Linked DNA regions of Parabacteroides timonensis. The protein of the gene in region 2 interacts with the protein of the main gene of each other region in a pairwise test. Links are inferred from orthologs where the notes say so. Each region holds a gene or a part of one and is shown on either strand. Other genes may lie near its edges.

Evidence for each region.
Region 1: the proteins of rplL (region 2) and dnaE interact in binary tests that used the Escherichia coli proteins (3 or more experiments, as listed by UniProt). The link is inferred for Parabacteroides timonensis from one-to-one orthologs.
Region 3: the proteins of rplL (region 2) and nikR interact in binary tests that used the Escherichia coli proteins (3 or more experiments, as listed by UniProt). The link is inferred for Parabacteroides timonensis from one-to-one orthologs.
Region 4: the proteins of rplL (region 2) and obgE interact in binary tests that used the Escherichia coli proteins (3 or more experiments, as listed by UniProt). The link is inferred for Parabacteroides timonensis from one-to-one orthologs.

Annotation. Positions count from the first base shown.
Region 1 is NZ_LT669940.1:388,922-394,724, forward strand. The notes cover bases 1-4,390. They hold dnaE (DNA polymerase III subunit alpha), read right to left. Parts: upstream 4,005-4,390; coding sequence 201-4,004; downstream 1-200. Other genes in these bases: trxA (thioredoxin), read right to left, coding at 1-127. Also shown: BQ7394_RS25550 (DUF6383 domain-containing protein), read left to right, coding at 5,183-5,803. UniProt on the Escherichia coli protein: DNA polymerase III is a complex, multichain enzyme responsible for most of the replicative synthesis in bacteria. This DNA polymerase also exhibits 3' to 5' exonuclease activity. The alpha chain is the DNA polymerase catalytic subunit.
Region 2 is NZ_LT669941.1:2,718,676-2,722,788, forward strand. The notes cover bases 1-2,700. They hold rplL (50S ribosomal protein L7/L12), read right to left. Parts: upstream 1,690-2,700; coding sequence 1,312-1,689; downstream 1-1,311. Other genes in these bases: rpoB (DNA-directed RNA polymerase subunit beta), read right to left, coding at 1-1,204; rplJ (50S ribosomal protein L10), read right to left, coding at 1,734-2,264; rplA (50S ribosomal protein L1), read right to left, coding at 2,282-2,700. Also shown: more of rplA, read right to left, coding at 2,701-2,980; rplK (50S ribosomal protein L11), read right to left, coding at 2,996-3,439; transcription termination/antitermination protein NusG, read right to left, coding at 3,503-4,045; preprotein translocase subunit SecE, read right to left, coding at 4,058-4,113. UniProt on the Escherichia coli protein: The binding site for several of the GTPase factors involved in protein synthesis (IF-2, EF-Tu, EF-G and RF3). Is thus essential for accurate translation.
Region 3 is NZ_LT669941.1:1,800,764-1,805,026, reverse strand. What follows is about bases 814-3,663. They hold nikR (nickel-responsive transcriptional regulator NikR), read left to right. Parts: upstream 814-1,962; coding sequence 1,963-2,364; downstream 2,365-3,663. Other genes in these bases: BQ7394_RS14890 (TonB-dependent receptor plug domain-containing protein), read left to right, coding at 2,457-3,663; BQ7394_RS14900 (SusD/RagB family nutrient-binding outer membrane lipoprotein), read left to right, coding at 814-1,834. Outside these bases: BQ7394_RS14905 (SusC/RagA family TonB-linked outer membrane protein), read left to right, coding at 1-199; more of BQ7394_RS14900, read left to right, coding at 215-813; more of BQ7394_RS14890, read left to right, coding at 3,664-4,263. UniProt on the Escherichia coli protein: Transcriptional repressor of the nikABCDE operon. Is active in the presence of excessive concentrations of intracellular nickel.
Region 4 is NZ_LT669940.1:1,299,701-1,303,973, reverse strand. The notes cover bases 885-3,744. They hold obgE (GTPase ObgE), read right to left. Parts: upstream 2,964-3,744; coding sequence 1,806-2,963; downstream 885-1,805. Other genes in these bases: hpt (hypoxanthine phosphoribosyltransferase), read right to left, coding at 3,586-3,744; BQ7394_RS05700 (adenylate kinase), read right to left, coding at 2,978-3,550; pgeF (peptidoglycan editing factor PgeF), read right to left, coding at 1,010-1,852; BQ7394_RS05715 (B3/B4 domain-containing protein), read right to left, coding at 885-1,002. Also shown: BQ7394_RS05720 (winged helix-turn-helix domain-containing protein), read right to left, coding at 1-184; more of BQ7394_RS05715, read right to left, coding at 313-884; more of hpt, read right to left, coding at 3,745-4,122; BQ7394_RS05690 (ABC transporter ATP-binding protein), read right to left, coding at 4,208-4,273. UniProt on the Escherichia coli protein: An essential GTPase which binds GTP, GDP and possibly (p)ppGpp with moderate affinity, with high nucleotide exchange rates and a fairly low GTP hydrolysis rate.

The DNA.
Region 1 (5,803 bases), on a different replicon or contig from region 2:
CCAATTCATCGATGATCGGACTTACCATACGGCAAGGACCGCACCATTCTGCCCAAAAATCAACGACCATGGGCTTGCCTGAGTTTACCAACTCCTCAAAATTTGCATCTGTAACTTCTAGTGCCATAATTATATATCTAATTTAAATTGTTCCCTTTTCGAGGTGTCAAAAGTACTAATTCTTTCTACACCGTACAACTTTAGCCGTTAATTTTGAAATCAATATTTTCGTTCTCCTGCAGGAATTCCACTAACTTACCGGTTACATTCAGCCGGATATTCTGCGAAAAGAAATTTTGTGAAATGTTATGTTCGCCATCAACCACTCTAAAATATAACAAGCTCTGTCCCGGATTGTTTTTGATCAACACCGATAATTCATTGACTGTAGGCTCGTCGAGGTCGTGGATCGGCAAGGTGATACTGATCTTTTCGATCAGCTTGTCTTTTTCATCCTGCAACAAACGGATCGAACCGATATTGAAATCGAGTTCATTCTCATTCCAACGTCGGGGCTCTACGCGGGCATTGATGAGCAGATACATACCCAGTTTGCAATATTTACTGTATTCTATATAGTTGTTACCGAATAAAGCAATCTCCCCACTGCCGGTAAAGTCTTCAATTTTAACCACTCCATAAGGCTTGCCTGTCTTGGTCATTCCCTCACGGAAGTCGGTAACGATACCGCCCAGTAGTATTTCGCGCCCTTTCAGGCTTTCCCGGTCGTTGATCTCTGCCATTCCCGTATTGCATACATAGGTTAATACGATGCGATATTCGTCCAGCGGGTGAGCGGAGAGATAGATACCTACCAGTTCCTTTTCCTTATTCAAACGTTCCAGGTCGCTCCAACGCTGGCAAACCGGAATTTCCGGTTTGGTAATGGCTACCAATAGATCGTCGCCACCAAATAAAGAGTTGGCGGCAGAACTTTTATCCATCTGGAACTTATTACCATAGCGTACCAGCGTATCCAGGAAGAGTTCACCTTTGCCTGTTTCGGCAAAGAACTGTTCGCGCTGGATGCCGAAGTTGTCGAATGCACCCGCCAAAGCCAATGATTCGATGTTCTTCTTATTGCACGATGTCAGGTTGACGCGTTCAACAAAGTCGAAAATGTTCTTATACGGTCCGTTTTTCTTCCGTTCTTCAATGATATTCAGTACGGCCGACTCGCCGACACCTTTCACGGCTCCCAGTCCGAAACGAATATTCTTGTTTTTATCGACGCTGAACTTCAGGATAGATTCGTTCACATCAGGCCCCAATACCTGTATCCCCATCGCTTTACATTCATCCATAAACTTCGTGATATCCACGATATTGGACAAACTTCGGCTCAGTACGGCTGCCATGTATTCGGACGGATAGTTCGCTTTGAGGAATGCGGTCTGGTAAGCGACCCACGAGTAGCAGGTGGCGTGACTTTTGTTGAATGCATAAGAAGCAAACTTTTCCCAGTCGGACCAGATCTTTTCAAGTGTCTTCGCTTCATAACCGTTTGCCTGGCCACCTGCCATAAACTTCGATTTCAGGTGGTTCATCTTGTCGATCAACTTCTTACCCATCGCCTTACGCAGGGCATCACTCTCACCACGGGTGAAGTTTGCCAACAGACGCGACAGAAGCATGACCTGTTCCTGATAGACTGTAATGCCGTAGGTGTCTTTCAGGTATTTTTCCATGACGGCGATATCATACTCGATCGGTTTACGCCCGTGCTTACGGTCGATAAAGTCGGGTATATAATCCATAGGCCCCGGACGATACAGGGCATTCATGGCGATCAGGTCTTCAAACTTGGAAGGTTGCAGCTCTTTCAGGTACTTTTGCATACCGGCGGACTCGAACTGGAATGTCCCGGTTGTTTTTCCGGTGCAATACAATTCGTATGTTTTCGGATCTTCCAGGCTGATATGGTCGATATCGAGCTCGTGTCCGGTCGTCAGACGGATATTTTCGATGGCTTCTTTGATGATGGACAAGGTTTTCAGTCCCAGGAAGTCCATCTTGATCAGTCCGGTTTCCTCGATTACAGAACCTTCATATTGGGTAACCAGCATCTCTTCGCCGGTTTCTTTATCTTTTGCGGTACTTACCGGAACGACGTCGGATATATCATACCGTCCGATAATTACACCACAGGCATGTACACCCGTATTACGCACGTTACCTTCCAGCATCTGTGCATATTTCAAGGTATCGCGTGCCAGCGGATCGCTTCCGGTGGCCGCTTCGCGCAGTTCGGGTACGTAATTGATGGCATCTTTCAACTTAAACTTCTTCATATCCGGAATCTTATCCGGCACCAGCTTGGCCAGGCGGTTAGATTCGGAAAGCGGTAGTTTCTGCACGCGGGCAACGTCCTTGATAGCCGATTTGGTTGCCATTGTGCCATACGTAATAATATGTGCTACCCGGTCGGCTCCGTATTTCTCCGTTACCCAGCGCAACACCTCGCCGCGTCCGTCATCATCGAAGTCGGTATCGATATCGGGGAGGGAGATACGGTCGGGATTCAGGAAACGTTCGAACAGCAAGTCGTACTTGATCGGGTCGATCTTGGTGATCCCCAGACAGTAAGCCACTGCCGAACCGGCAGCCGAACCACGTCCCGGACCTACCGATACACCCAGCTCTTCGCGGGCTGCTTTAATAAAGTCCTGCACAATAAGGAAGTATCCGGGGAAACCCATTGTCTTCATAATGTGCAACTCGAAATCCAGACGTTCCCTTACTTCTTCCGACAGATCTTCACCATAGCATTCTCTGGCTCCGTCGTAAGTCAGTTTCTTCAGATAGTCGGCTTCCAACTTGATACGGTAGAGTTTATCGTATCCGCCCAGTTTCTTTATCTTGTCTTTTGCATCTTCTTCGCTCAGTACCACATTCCCGTTCTCATCGCGGGTAAACTCATCGAACAACTCCTGTTCGGATAACTTTTCGCGGTATGACTCTTCCGTTCCGAACTCTTCGGGAATAGCGAAGGTCGGCATGATAGGGCCGCTGTCGATCGAGTAGAACTCCACTTTGTCGGCAATCTCGAGCGTGTTGCTGAGGGCCTCCGGTATATCGGCAAAGATGGTATTCATTTCGGCTGTCGTTTTCATCCATTCCTGTTTGGAATAGCGCATACGGGTCGGGTCGTCGAGGTCTTTTCCGGTACTCAGGCAGATCAGGCGGTCGTGTGCCTCGGCGTCTTCTGCGTTTACGAAATGGACGTCGTTGGTGGCGATCAGCTTGACGTTATGTTTGTGTGCGAGTTCGATCATTACCTTGTTGACTTCCTGCTGTTTGGGATAGGTGGTACAGTCGGCATTCGGGTCGTGTGTTTCGTGCCGTTGCATTTCCAGGTAATAATCTTCGCCAAACAGATTTTTAAACCATTTGATAGACTCTTCCGCCTTGTCGATCTGGCCGTGCATGATGTGCTGTGGAATCTCTCCTCCCAGGCAGGCCGAACAGATGATCAGATCTTCATGGTATTTTTCGAGCAATTCGTGGTCGATACGCGGACGTCCGTAGAAACCTTCGGTCCACGAAATAGATACCATCTTGATCAGGTTCTTATAACCGTTCATGTTCTTTGCCAATACGATCAGGTGGTAACCGCTACGGTCTTCCTTGAGGCTTTTATTATGCCGGCCGTTGCGGGCGCAATAGCATTCGCAGCCTATAATGGGTTTGAATATTTTTTTCTTTTCAGCATCTATTAAAGCCGGGATCTCTCCCAGGCGTGCCTGTTCTTCGGCAGTAAGTTCTTCTTTCCCTTTGAGTGCTTTCTGTTCTTTTTCCAGATCTTTGATAGCACCGAGCGGCTTCCCGTTCTTTTTGGAAACCTTGTTGAAGAACTCTTTTATACCGAACATGTTACCGTGGTCGGTAACGGCTATTGCGTTCATGCCGTCTTTTTGCGCTTTGTCGATCAACGCATCAATAGAGGCTTGACCATCCAGTAACGAGTACTGGGTGTGTACGTGTAGATGTATAAATGGTTCCATATATGATTGAAAAACTTTTTATTTTGATCTAACAAAGGTACTATTTTTGTTTGGAAACGAGTGCCTCAATCTCTAAAACAGATATGCCTTTAACTATCCTGTTCGAAAGTTTTCTCACGTCTGTATATTTATTCACGCATCACGTGTCACCTGTCACGCCTTACAACAGCTTGAGTGTTAGCATTATCCGGTGACACGTCTCTATGAAAGCCCAAAATGTCCTCCTGATCTTTGTATCGACCGGCCGATCCGGTCGCTCTTTCCCGGCCTTTGCCCGCAACTAAGGCTCTGGCACAGGAAGATGAAGCCTCCGGCTCCTGATATTTAATATTTTTCCTCCTTACTTTTATATTTGTAAGGCTTGTGTTTCGAAAAGGTAAGGTATGCCTTACATATTAGCAAGGCATGCTTTGCATTTACGTAAGGCTAGCCTTTATTTTATAAAAGTAAGGAGAAAAGGAATTATTTGTCATGATGTAAAACTTTAGTTTTCCTTTGCTAATTGCTTAATTCTTTTGAGCAGGAAAGACTGGGGGGCAAGAGGGCCTTTTTCCCCTCCTGATGTAAAGTTAGGATAGAAAAACGACAAAGACGGGGGTGAAGCCGGAGGTGAAAGCAAAAAAACAGTGTGGTGTCACTGTAATAGATTGTAAAATAGTAAGATATAATGCGTGTGAAAGGTGAAGGCTGAGTTGTAAGAACGCATTGTAAGGCGGAAATAATGGCAGAATGGTCGGTAAAAGCTCTGGTTGTTGCATCGCTTTAAGGAGAAACGTGTGCTTATACATTATTATATATAATAAAAAGGGGAGGTGAGGAGCGAACGAGTATATTATAATTGATAAAATAGGGTGAAGGCTTTGATATATAAAGAATATATAGGAAAAATCAATGACTAGTGAAAACGTTCCTTTTTTCTCGTCAGCAAAATTACTGATAAGTTTTGAATCCACAATTAAAAACAAAAAATAATTTCCAACTGTATATACTTTCTTATCAACAGAATACTAAAATGAGTACGAAAATTTGGTTTTTGACAACTAACTCTTCTCTCCTTCCAATGAATGACGAGAAAAAAGGAACGTTTTAGCTAGTCATTTAGCAATAGGCAAGGTTGAAACATCCTCTCTGAAACAGGCTTTTTAAGTAACACTATTATTAATATTAAATTTTAAATTATGAACAAAAAGTTTTCTACACTTATGGCAGTCTTTCTGGCTGCCGGTGCAACATTCACGGCGGAGGCCGGTGTGGTGTTGGTGAAGGGTGCTGATCTTGCTGATAATGATCAAGTGATCATTGTTAATAAGGAAATACCAGGAGATGGTTCTGTGGCTAAAGTTTTAACTGTTGGTTCTGGGACGTTAAGTTTGGCTGATATTACGAATGCTACGTCGGAAAGTGATTTGCAAGCCTTTCTTTGGGAAGTTGGTGGAGCTAAAACAACTCTTGTTTGGGCAAATGACGGTACGAGAGGTCTAAATTATGCGGCTACAGTTTGGTCTTATGGCGCTGCCTCTACTTTATCGCCAGCTTTGGCTGCAGCTACTGATCCAAAAGGAACTCTTGTTACAGGTGCGTCTGGTAATTATTTGGATATCAAGGGCGGTGCTGTTGCAAATTCAACATCAGAGAAAGCCGTTTACTGCTACATGATTACTACCCCTGTGCTTAAAAATATAGAAGCACAGCCTATTTCAATTGAAACAAATAAGTATTTAGTAGCATCTAAGGATGGTAAAACGGCTTCGATTGTAGACTGTAGCACTGCTAAAGATCTTTTGTTCTTGGGTTATGAA
Region 2 (4,113 bases):
TCGCTTTCGAGTTGATCAACTCGATCAGATACTTGATGATCTCGATTATATCTTCTTTCGTTAAAACCTTTACATCATCGCTGGTAGTAAGGTTCAACTTTTTATTAATTCTGTAACGGCCTACTTCACCTAAATCATAACGTTTTTCAGAGAAGAAAAGGTTCTGTATAACTTCACGGGCACTTGCTTCGTCTGCAGGTTCTGCGTTACGCAACTGACGGTAAATATACAAAACAGCCTCTTTTTCAGAGTTACTGGGGTCTTTCTGAAGCGTATTATAGATGATTGCATAATCTGATAGATTCTGGTCTTCACGATGTAATAATACATTCTGCGTTCCAGATTCCAGAATAGCTTCAATATTATCGCTATCCAAAACCGATTCACGATCGATGATAACGTCATTACGTTCAATAGAAACAACTTCGCCGGTATCTTCATCCACGAAATCTTCCACCCATGTTTTCAACACGCGGGCAGCCAGCTTACGACCGATCAGTTTCTTCAGGTTAGCCTTCGAAACTTTAACTTCTTCTGCCAGATTAAAAATTTCAAGAATATCTCTATCGCCTTCAAAACCAATAGCTCTTAAAAGGGTGGTTACAGGTAATTTCTTTTTACGGTCGATATAAGCATACATCACATTATTGATGTCTGTTGCAAATTCGATCCATGAGCCTTTAAACGGAATGATACGTGCTGAATACAATTTCGTTCCATTGGCATGTGTACTCTGACCGAAGAACACACCCGGAGAACGGTGTAACTGTGAAACAACAACACGCTCAGCACCATTGATAACAAAAGTACCCCGTTCCGTCATATAAGGGATCGGGCCCAAATATACGTCCTGGATAACAGTATCGAAATCTTCGTGATCCGGATCCGTACAATATAGTTTTAACTTTGCTTTTAAAGGCACACTATAGGTTAATCCACGGGCAATACATTCGTCGATCGTATAGCGGGGCGGATCTATATAGTAATCTAAGAACTCCAACACAAAATTGTTTCTGGTATCTGCAATCGGAAAATTCTCTGCAAACACCTTGTACAATCCCTCCTTCTTTCTCTTTTCAGGAGGTGTGTCAAGTTGAAGAAAGTCTTGGAATGACTTCAATTGAACTTCGAGAAAGTCCGGATACGGAAACTGATTCTTAATCGAAGCAAAATTAACTCTTTGGTTTTCAGCTGTTGAAGACATCTAGTAAGGAATTTATTGAACTTATTGAAATTATAGACACAAAAAGGTTAAGAATCTCCTTTAAGGGAGACTCTTAACCAAATCACCTGGAAACCAGGTTATAAATACTATTTAAGCTCAACTTCAGCTCCAGCTTCTTCCAAGCTCTTCTTTAATCCTTCAGCATCAGCTTTAGCGATTCCTTCTTTGATTGCGCTAGGTGCACCGTCAACTAAATCTTTAGCTTCTTTCAAGCCAAGACCTGTTAATTCTTTTACTGCCTTAACAACAGCCAATTTATTAGCACCAGCTGCTTTCAAGATAACATCAAAAGAAGTCTTTTCTTCTTCTGCAGCAGCAGCGCCACCAGCAGCAGGACCAGCAACAGCAACAGCTGCAGCTGCAGGTTCGATACCATATTCTTCTTTAAGGATTGTAGCCAGTTCGCTAACTTCTTTTACGGTCAGGTTTACTAATTGTTCTGCAAAAGCTTTCAAATCTGCCATTTTTGTATGATTTAAATGATTGTTTACTGTAAAAAATTAAATTATTATCTTTCTTCCAAAGTCTTCAATAGACCATGGATAGTTTGTCCTGATGACTGAAGAGCAGAGATAACGTTCTTCGCCGGAGATTGCAGCAAGGCAATAACATCGCCGATAAGTTCGTTTTTGCTCTTGATATTTACAAGGGCTTCCAGGTTTTCTGCACCGATGTAGAAACTTTCCTGTACATAGGCAGCCTTCAACAAAGGTTTTGCAACCTCATCCTTTTTTGCACCCTTTGTAAATTCTTTGATCAGACGAGCAGGAGCATTAGCTGTTTGTGAAAACATAACAGCTGTATTGCCCTTTAAAGCAACTTCTAACTGAGAGAAATCCCCCTCAACGTTTTCCAGTGCTTTTTTAAGCAAGTTGTTCTTAACAACAACCAACTTTACTTCCTGCTTGAAACATTCTCTTCTCAATTTGCTTGTTTTCTCAGCATTCAATGCTTCGATATCAGTCAAATAGAAATTAGGATATTCTTTTACAGTTTCTGTAAGCTGGCTTATTACTATGCCTTTATCTTCCTTTTTCATTGTGCAATAAATTTAAATTAGTTTTCTTCAACTGATTTCGGGTCAATTTTAATACCCGCGCTCATTGTACTAGAAAGATAAATGCTCTTTATATATGTACCTTTAGCTGCAGACGGTTTCAACTTTAAAAGAGTTGAAATAAATTCCTTGGCGTTATCACGAATCTGATCGGCATTGAAAGATACCTTTCCGATTGATGTATGAACGATACCGGTTTTGTCCACCTTAAAGTCGATCTTACCTTGCTTAACTTCTTTCACTGCGTTGCCGATTTCATTGGTAACCGTACCGCTTTTAGGGTTAGGCATCAAACCACGAGGGCCTAATACTCTACCCAGAGCACCGATTTTACCCATGATAGAAGGCATAGTGATGATCACGTCAATATCAGTCCAACCACCTTTAATTTTGTCAATATACTCATCCAAGCCAACATAGTCAGCTCCAGCAGCAGTTGCTTCAGCTTCCTTGTCTGGTGTACATAATGCGAGAACCCTAACTTGTTTACCTGTTCCGTGAGGTAATGAAACAACACCTCTAACCATTTGATTGGCTTTACGGGGGTCAACACCTAAACGAACATCCACATCTACAGATGCATCAAACTTAGAAGTAGTAATTTCTTTTACTAATGCTGATGCTTCCTTTAACGTATATGCTTTCCCAGCTTCAATCTTGCCTAAAGCCAACTTTTGATTTTTTGTCAGTTTACTCATTTCAATTGAAGTTTATTAATTATTACCCGGGAATGTCCCTTTAACAGTGATACCCATACTTCTGGCTGTTCCGGCAACCATTCTCATGGCAGCTTCAACAGTAAAGCAGTTTAAGTCGACAATTTTGTCTTCTGCGATAGTTTTTACCTGATCCCAAGAGATTTCAGCAATCTTCTTACGATTCGGCTCTGCAGAACCACTCTTCTGTTTGGATGCTTCCAATAACTGGATAGCAACAGGAGGGGTTTTAACGACAAAGTCGAAAGACTTATCAGCATAGTAAGTAATTACCACAGGTAATACTTTACCAGCCTTGTCTTGGGTTCTGGCATTAAATTGCTTGCAAAACTCCATAATATTAATACCCTTAGAACCTAAGGCAGGTCCTACTGGGGGAGAAGGGTTTGCTGCTCCTCCTTTAATCTGCAATTTGATTTGTCCAGCAACTTCTTTAGCCATTTTTCTAAAATTTAGATATATAACATCAATAACAGAAAGAAAACACTTCTCGTAACAAAAGCGTTACTCCTTCTCAACTTGCATATAGCCTAACTCAAGCGGTGTTTTACGTCCGAAGACTTTTACCATCACTTTGAGTTTCTTTTTCTCGGCGTTGACTTCTTCGATCACACCTGTAAAACCGCTGAACGGTCCAAAGGTGATTTTCACACTCTCACCAACGTAGAATTGGATATCCAGTTCTTCCTGTTGATCCTGCAATTCATCAACCGTACCTAAAATACGGCTAACTTCAGAAGGACGCAACGGAACCGGGTTATCAGACCCGCCCAAAAATCCGATTACATTGGGAATGTTTCTTAATCGATGAGCAACTTCTCCAACCAATGCGGCTTCTACCAATACATAACCCGGCAAGTAAGCTCTTTCTTTCATCACCTTCTTACCATTACGCACCGTAAAAGTTTTCTCCGTAGGAATCAGCACCTGGTTGACATACTCACCCAAGTCTGTATTCTTCAATTCAGCTTCTAGATATTCTCTTACCTTATTCTCCTTACCACTAATGGCGCGCAGAACATAAAATTTTTTCTGGATATCAGACATATCAAAAACTGATTAAAAGATTTTCTCGTAGAAGAAACGCATTACGCTCTCAAAGCCTAAGTCAACAA
Region 3 (4,263 bases), 920 kb from region 2 along the record:
GAAGCGGCTGTTGGAAAAGACGAAACTCTTGCAGGAGGTGCAGCTTTCGCTCGTGGGTCGCAACCTCTTCTTCTTCCATAAATCGGCACCTTTCGACCCCGATGCCGTGCTCTCGACCAACAATGACAACCAGGGCATCGACGTGTTCGGTATGCCGACCACCCGGAACCTGGGATTTAACGTGAAACTTTCTTTCTAATCACCACAGACGAAAATGAAAAAGATAACCGCCTATATCGCCCTGATATTGATGCCCGGATGGCTGGGGTTGACCTCGTGTACCGGACAATTCGAGTCGTACAACACCGACGGGACCGGGTTTCCCGACGACCTCAAGGAACAGGAATTCAACAAGTACGGGCTCCCCCTCAAAGTCGTGCAGCAGGGAATCTACTTCAACTACGATTGGGGCGGGGGGAAGAACTGGACGTTTCAGGTGATGCAGAACCTCGGTGCCGACATGTTCGCGGGCTATTTCCACGACTTCAGCCCCTACATCGAAGGAAGGGGTAACACCATCTATAACATGCAGGACGGTTGGAACGGTGCGTTCTGGGAGAACACCTACGGCTATGTCCTGCCCGAAATCCTGAAGTCTGAAGAACTCACCGAAGAAAAGTATGCATCCTTTTTCGGAATAGCACGCATCCTAAAAGTAGAAAGCATGCACCGTGTTTCCGATTTGTATGGGCCCATTATTTACACCCAGTTCGGGTCGAAAACCGGATCGATGCCCGACACCCAGGCCGAGGCCTACCGCGCTTTCTTCAAAGACCTCGACATCGGGATCGAAAAGATACGCGAATACCAGGAGGAAAACCCGAAGGTGGAGAACTTTGCCAAGTTCGATTTCCTCATGCCCAAGGCCAAACGTACCTACGACGAGTGGATCAGGTTCGCCAACTCCCTGCGTCTCCGCCTGGCTGTCCGCATCGCGATGGCCGACCCTCAGCTGGCCGCTTCACAGGCACATAAGGCCCTGGCCGACAGGGGCGGACTACTGGAGAACGACGACGATATCGTAGCCGTCTCGACCGCCGGCAGCGGCTACAACAATCCCCTGGGGGAGATCAGCGTAGCCTGGGGCAGTGCCATCATGAACGCTAACCTTGAGTCGTATATGGGAGGCTATGAAGATCCCCGCTTGCCCCACTACTTCAAGAAGGCTCTCGGCGGCAAAGGGGAGGAGATCGTGCGCGTGGGCGGCACGTTCAAGGGCATGCGTCAGGGAACGGGTTTCAACCATAAGAATTACAGCGAACATTCGAAGAGCACCATCACCCAATCGACCGACGCAGTGTTGATGACCGCCGCCGAAGTCTGGTTCCTGCGTGCCGAGGCAGCCCTGCGCAAATGGTCGGCCGAGGACGTGCAGGCCTGCTACGAGAATGGCGTGAGAGCCTCCTTTGCGCAGTGGAGTGCCGGCGATGTGATGCCTTACCTCAACAGTACCCGTACACCGAAAGGGTATCGGGATGCCTTCAACGCCGCCTTCGACGCACAGGCCATGAGCCGCATAACGCCGGCCTGGGACGAAACGGCCACGGACGAAGAGAAGCTCGAACGGATCATCACCCAGAAATGGATCGCCTGTTACCCCGAAGGCTGCGAAGCCTGGGCCGAACAGCGTCGCACGGGTTATCCGCGTCTCTTCCCCGTTCTGGTGAATGCCAGCCAGGGGACGGTCGACACCAACCTGGGCCCCCGCCGCCTGAACTTCATGGTTGGTATCAAGGCCTCCAACCCCCAGCAGTACACCGCCCTGGTCAATGCCCTCGGAGGTCCCGACCATTGCGGCATCCGCCTGTGGTGGGATACGGGAAGGAATTTCTGAAAATTCACCAAATCAGTAATATTGGTAATAATAACTGTAATTTATATTACATTATTTCTTTTGGCTCCCTTACCTTTGTATCGGTAATAAAATAGTATATTTACCGCTCAAAATAAATGAAGCAACCTATGTCGATAAAACGTTTTGGCGTCTCCCTCGAAGACAACCTGTTAGAATCGCTCGACCAGTATGTGGACGAAAATGGCTTTGCCAACCGCTCACAGGCCATTCGCTTCCTGATAGAAAAGAACGTGGCCGAGAAGAAATGGCAATGCAATCACATCGTGGCCGGCACTATCATCATCATGTATGACCAGGAGAAGACCGCCATCGCTTCAAAGATCGTGAGTATCCAGCAAGATTACCAGGATGTGATACTCTCTTCCTCCCAATATTATGTCAATCAGAATTTCTGCCTTCATATCGTTACCGTGATGGGAACTGCCCACCGCCTGACCGAACTGTCGGATAAACTGACTGCCATCAAGGGGATTAAACACGGCAAACTGGTGATGAGCCGGGCCGATTAATTATATTTTTTTGCATCCAAAGTAACACGATTTTGTTTATTTGTGTTACTTTGTGCCGCGAAACAGATGACAAATATTATACAAGTTAATTTATGAAGAAAGGATTTTTACTCATTCCGGGGCTACTGTTCAGTACGTTAGCCTACTCCTCCGAACCGGTAGAACCCATCGAACCGCTGGGAATAGACAGCCTTATCAACTTGAAGGGCGTTGTGATCTCGGCCAACAAGATACAGGTAAACCGCAACAGCGTCCCACTTTCCATCTCGGTGATCGAGCGCGACGAGATAGAGGCCAGCAGCGAGTCGGCCCTGCTTCCGGTGCTCTCGCAGCGTGTCCCCGGACTCTTTGTGACACAGAAAGGCATCACCGGCTTCGGGGTGAACGACGGATCGGCCGGGACGGTCAACATCCGTGGCGTAGGGCAGGGCAACAAAGTCCTGATGCTCTTCGACGGACAGCCGCAGTGGGCCGGTATCTTCGGACATGCGCTACCCGACACCTATGTGGCTTCCGACGTGGAACGGGTGGAAGTGATCCGTGGCCCGGGCTCCTTGATGTACGGTTCCAACGCGATGGGCGGCGTGGTGAATATCATCACCCGTCACCATAAGCAGCAGGGACGGCGCACTCAGGCACGTATCATGTACGGTTCCTACAACACGCAGAAGTATATGGTGAACAACGGTTACAACCTCGGCAACTTCAGCAGCTTCATTTCCGTGAACCACGACCGTACGGACGGCCACCGGCCCAACTCCAAATTCCATATCACCAACGGCTTTGCCAACCTGGGGTATAAGATAAACGATCACTACCGCGTGACGGGCGACCTGAGTCTGGCCAAGTTCAAGACCCAGAACCCCGGTACGATCGACGAACCGGTGCTCGACTACCTGGTAGACGTGTTGCGCGGTACGACCTCTTTCGCGCTCGAAAACCATCACGAAAAGACAAGCGGTGCCCTGCGTGTGTTCTACAACTGGGGAAATCACGAGGTGAATGATGGCTACAAGCCCGGCGGAACACCCCGCTCATACCTCTTCCGTTCGGACGATCATAACACAGGTGTCCTGCTTTACCAGTCGTTCCGTCTCGTCGAAGGCAACACCTTTACGGCCGGTATCGACTATAAAAACTGGGGCGGACATGCGTGGAACGACAGCATCAGCGGCCCGAAAGGCGAACTGATCGACAAATCTGTCAACGAAGTGGCCGGCTACGTCATCATGCAACAAGACCTCTTCGATATGTTAAGCATCAACGCTGGTGTGCGTTACGAGCATAACAGTGTGTTCGGGGGCGAATGGGTTCCGCAGGCAGGCCTTACCTTCCGTCCGCTGGAGGGCAATGTGATCCGTGCTTCTTTCTCGAAAGGTTTCCGCAGTCCTAATATCCGCGAGATGTATATGTGGGGGGCGGCCAACGACGAATTGAAACCGGAAAACATGTTGAATTACGAGCTTGCTGTCGGACAGTCGTTCCTGGATGGACGCTTGTATGGCGAGGTGACGGCTTTCTTTATCGACGGAAAGAATATGATCGAGGCTGTCATGGTAAATCCTCCGAATGATTTTCCGAAGGAAAATCGTAATGTCGGAACCTTCACCAACAAAGGTATCGAGTTCGAGGGCCGCTACCAGATCCTCGGAAACCTCAGCGTCGATATGAATTACAGCTACCTGCATACCAGCAAGCCGCTCTTGGCTGCCCCGGCCCATAAGCTCAACGTGGGTGCAACCTATGCTCCCGGACGCTTCACTTTCAACGCGAATTTACAATCGGTATATGATCTTTATGTGAGAGTGCCCTTAGAAGGGGTTTCCGAAGTCAAGGAAAATTACACCGTTCTCAGCGCCCGTGCCGCCTACCGGTTCGGCAGCCGCGACAAAGGCTTGA
Region 4 (4,273 bases), on a different replicon or contig from region 2:
ATAATTCACCTTCAATCTCTTCGAAAGCAAGTTTGCCTTCTTTAGCTAACCAACCAAACGCAGCATACATGTCTTTTTCTGCTTTGATCTTAGTTGCTTTCTTTACTGCCTTAACACTCATTTTTCCGCCTTCGTTCAATACTGTCCAAACGAGGCCGGCGTTTGTTCCAATCAATTCGATCATTTTCTTTTCGTTTTGTTAATTCGTTAACGGGGGCAAATTTATAGATTAATCGGTTACTACAAAAGGAAATAGATGTTTTTTAGCATAAAACTGGCCACTTTTGAGGTTTGTAAACATAATTAACACGTTTATAACAATAATTTAACTCTACTTTCAGGTGTAATTAACTCTATTTCCAAATTAGTTGTTGATACATATCGGGTTAAAAGAGATACCCCATAAGCAACAGCCTCTTGTAAACCTTCCTTTCCCGAGTAGCCGTTTATAATCATTAACAGCTTCCTTGTATCCATGTCGATCTTGGTTCGTTCTTCGTCGCTGGTCGGCGTTCCAACGCCTCCCTGGTTATCGCGGTAGACAGGAAGCCCGGCAATATTCAGTTCGCCGCGACCTATCCCGTGGTAAATCTCTCCTTCTTTGCCTACGCCCAACACCAGGTCGCCGTCTATCTTTGTCGCATCAAATCCCCCGATAGAGTAACCGCTTTGGATAGACAGCAGATTGATTATATCGACCAATGTATCGATCTTATATAAAGGCAGGTCCCGGAATATCCGCCTACGGAGTGCCTCTGCGGAAGGACGGTAACGGTTCGGATCTTTCCCCAGACGCTTATAAGCTTGCCGGGTAGCTTGTATGGGAGGAAATTTATTTATATCCTCCAGCTTTCCGGACGTACGTATCTTATTCTCCACTTCAGCTATCTCCTTCCATAACTGTTCGTCAGATATTGTATTTTTTACGTCGCATGCCACAACTGCCACATGTAGATCCGGGCAGGCTTTTATTATTTCTTCTGAGATGGAAACGTGTATCATAATACTGTTAGTCTTTAATCATTATTCCGGACAGAATACGTCCGCTTTTGACACCCAACCGGCGGGCTGAGAAAAAGTCATTGTGGTGCTGGAATGTGCAGATTCCGGATATTTCTATATGTTCCGACCGTAAACCAGATTGAAGTAACTGAATACGGTTTGCTTCCCAAAGATCGATATGTGCCTTACCAGTCTGAATATTCCGTTCCATAATACGGTTCATATCGACTCCGGTTGCCTGGAACGCTGCCACCACCTCATCTCCTACCTCAAAAGAATCCTTACAAATCGACGGGGCAATACCGGCCAACATACATGACGGTTCACAACCGTAATGAGCAACCATATATCCGATCGTCTTTGCCACGATCTGCTTCACAGTACCACGCCACCCGGCATGAATAGCAGCTACCACATTCTTGTCAGGAGCATACACCAGGACAGGTACACAATCGGCCGTTGAAACAGCGATACATATTCCGGGCATATCTGTGACCAGAGCATCTTTCCCGTTCATTTCTTCTTTCTGCCGAACGGCAGTCAACGAAAGAAAATCGGCATTAATGCAACCGATCTCCGCTTCATGTACCTGGTAAGGAGCAAAAATCCTTTCGGGAGAAATTCCGATTGCATCCGAGAGAAGTTGCCGGTTCATCCGGACGGAATCAGGATTGTCGCCACTATACTCACCCGGATTCATCAAGGCATAGTTACCCTCGCTCACTCCACCATGACGGGTCGTTATAAAATGAGAAATGTTGCATTCTCCGCTTAATCCGGAGAATTGCAACATTTCAACTTTATTACTTTTCAGTTTCTTCATCGTCATCATCCCATTCGTATTCTTCATATTCTTCGTCCGGGTCATCCTCTTCAACAGGAAAGACGTAATCATCGTCGTCATCGTCAAACTGTATCGAACTTACATCGATATCTTTATGAACGATACGTTCGACTTCATGGAAGGTTTCTTTGTTCAGCTCCTTCCAGAGTAAGTCTTTCAATTCGGTAATACCCTGTTGGGTGATCGAAGAGATAAACACATGCGGAACACCTTCCGGTAATTCCTGTTCCAGTGCTTCCATCAGCTCATCGTCCAACATATCACTTTTGGTAATAGCTAACACACGGCTTTTAGTCAGCAATTCCGGATTGTATTTAACCAGTTCGTTATGAAGGATCTCATACTCTTTCTTTATATCGTCAGAGTCTGCCGGGATCATAAAGAGAAGTAACGAGTTACGTTCGATATGACGAAGGAAGCGAAGTCCGAGTCCTTTGCCTTCACTGGCCCCTTCGATAATACCGGGAATATCGGCCATCACAAACGAGCGGTGGTCACGATAACTAACGATACCCAGGTTCGGTTCGAGTGTCGTAAACGGATAGTTTGCGATTTTCGGTTTGGCTGCCGATACGACAGACAACAAAGTCGACTTTCCTGCATTCGGGAAACCTACCAGACCAACGTCGGCAAGCAACTTCAATTGCAGGATCACTTTACGTTCCTGAGCCGGTTCGCCCGGTTGAGCATAACGGGGAGCCTGATTAGTTGATGTTTTGAAATGCCAGTTACCCTGTCCGCCACGTCCGCCTTTCAATAGCATGACTTCCTGACCGTCTTCTGTTACGTCACAGATGTATTCACCTGTTTCGGCATCATATACAACGGTTCCGCAAGGCACTTCAATCACACGGTCTTCACCGTCTTTACCAAAACTACGTTTGGCACCACCGCCTTCACCGCTTGTCGCCATAATATGACGTTCGAACTTCAAGTGGAGGAGTGTCCAGTAATTCCGGTTACCGCGAAGATACACATGGCCTCCTCGCCCTCCGTCGCCTCCGTCGGGGCCTCCTTTCGGAATATATTTCTCACGACGAAAGTGAGAAGACCCTCTTCCGCCCTTCCCCGAGCGGCAATAGATCTTTACGTAATCTACAAAGTTTGATTCAGCCATTTTTTATTTCTTTCTTATTTTACTTTATTTACTGCTTCTTTAATACGTCCGAAGATTTCTTCGACTGTACCCATACCGTGAATACCCACGTGCTTGCCTTCGCCTACATAATAGTCAGCCAAAGGAGCTGTCTGATTGTGGTATACATCCAGTCTGGACTTAATTGTCTCCAGGTTGTCGTCAGAACGTCCGGATACTTTACCGCGTTCCAACAGACGGTTGATCAGTTCTTCTTCTTCTACCTGCAGGTTCAACATCACAGAGACATCAGTACCACGTTTGTTCAACATTTCTTTCAATGCTTTTGCCTGCGGAATAGTACGGGGGAAACCATCGAAGATAACACCCTTAGAACCAACTTTGCTGTCTAATACTTTTGCCAGCATATCGACGATCAGTTCATCCGGTACAAGCTGACCTTTTTCGATATAATCTTTTGCGATCTTACCAAGTTCGGTTTCACCTTTCATTTCGGCACGTAATACATCACCTGTTGAAATGTGATCCAAACCATATTCTTTAATAATCAACTCGCTCTGTGTTCCTTTTCCTGAACCCGGAGCTCCAAAAATAACAACGTTCAACATAATATTGTTTCTTATTTATATAAATGTATATCCTTTTAACCTATCACTTTATATATATCCCGGTAAGCACGTCCCATCTCGTCGTAATCAAGGCCGTAACCTACGATAAAATCACTGGGGATCTGCAGGCCGACATAGTCGGGCTTCAAATCACATTTCAGGGAATCCGGTTTAAACAACATGGTTGCCAGCTTTACATCGGCAGCGCCGTCATTCCGTAACTTATCCATCACAAACTGCATAGTATAGCCGGTATCGATAATATCTTCCAGGAGGATCAGGGTACGTCCCTTCACATCGGCCTGCACCGGCATGATCTCGCGAACAACTCCGGTGGTATTGAGTCCCCGATAAGAAGAATAACGGGCAAATGTAATTTCATAGTGCATATCCATCTGCCTCATCAGTTCGGCGGTAAACATAAACGCTCCGTTCAATACGCCTACAAACAGAGGATTGCTATCCCCCACATCTGCTTTAATCTGTTCAGCCATCTTCGCAATGGCCTCTTTGATCTCCTTCTCCGGGATAAACAGTTCGAATTCTTTATCTTTTAATCGGATCTTATTCATGTGCCGTTTATTTTTCGAGGGAGCAAAGGTACAACATTTTCAGCGAAGCACAAACAGCTAGGCGAGGCAGAAATATCATTGTATATTATTTATGGCTTTCCGTCAGGATATTTCCGTCCATCATACGGATCAGCCGTCCTGCCATCCGGGC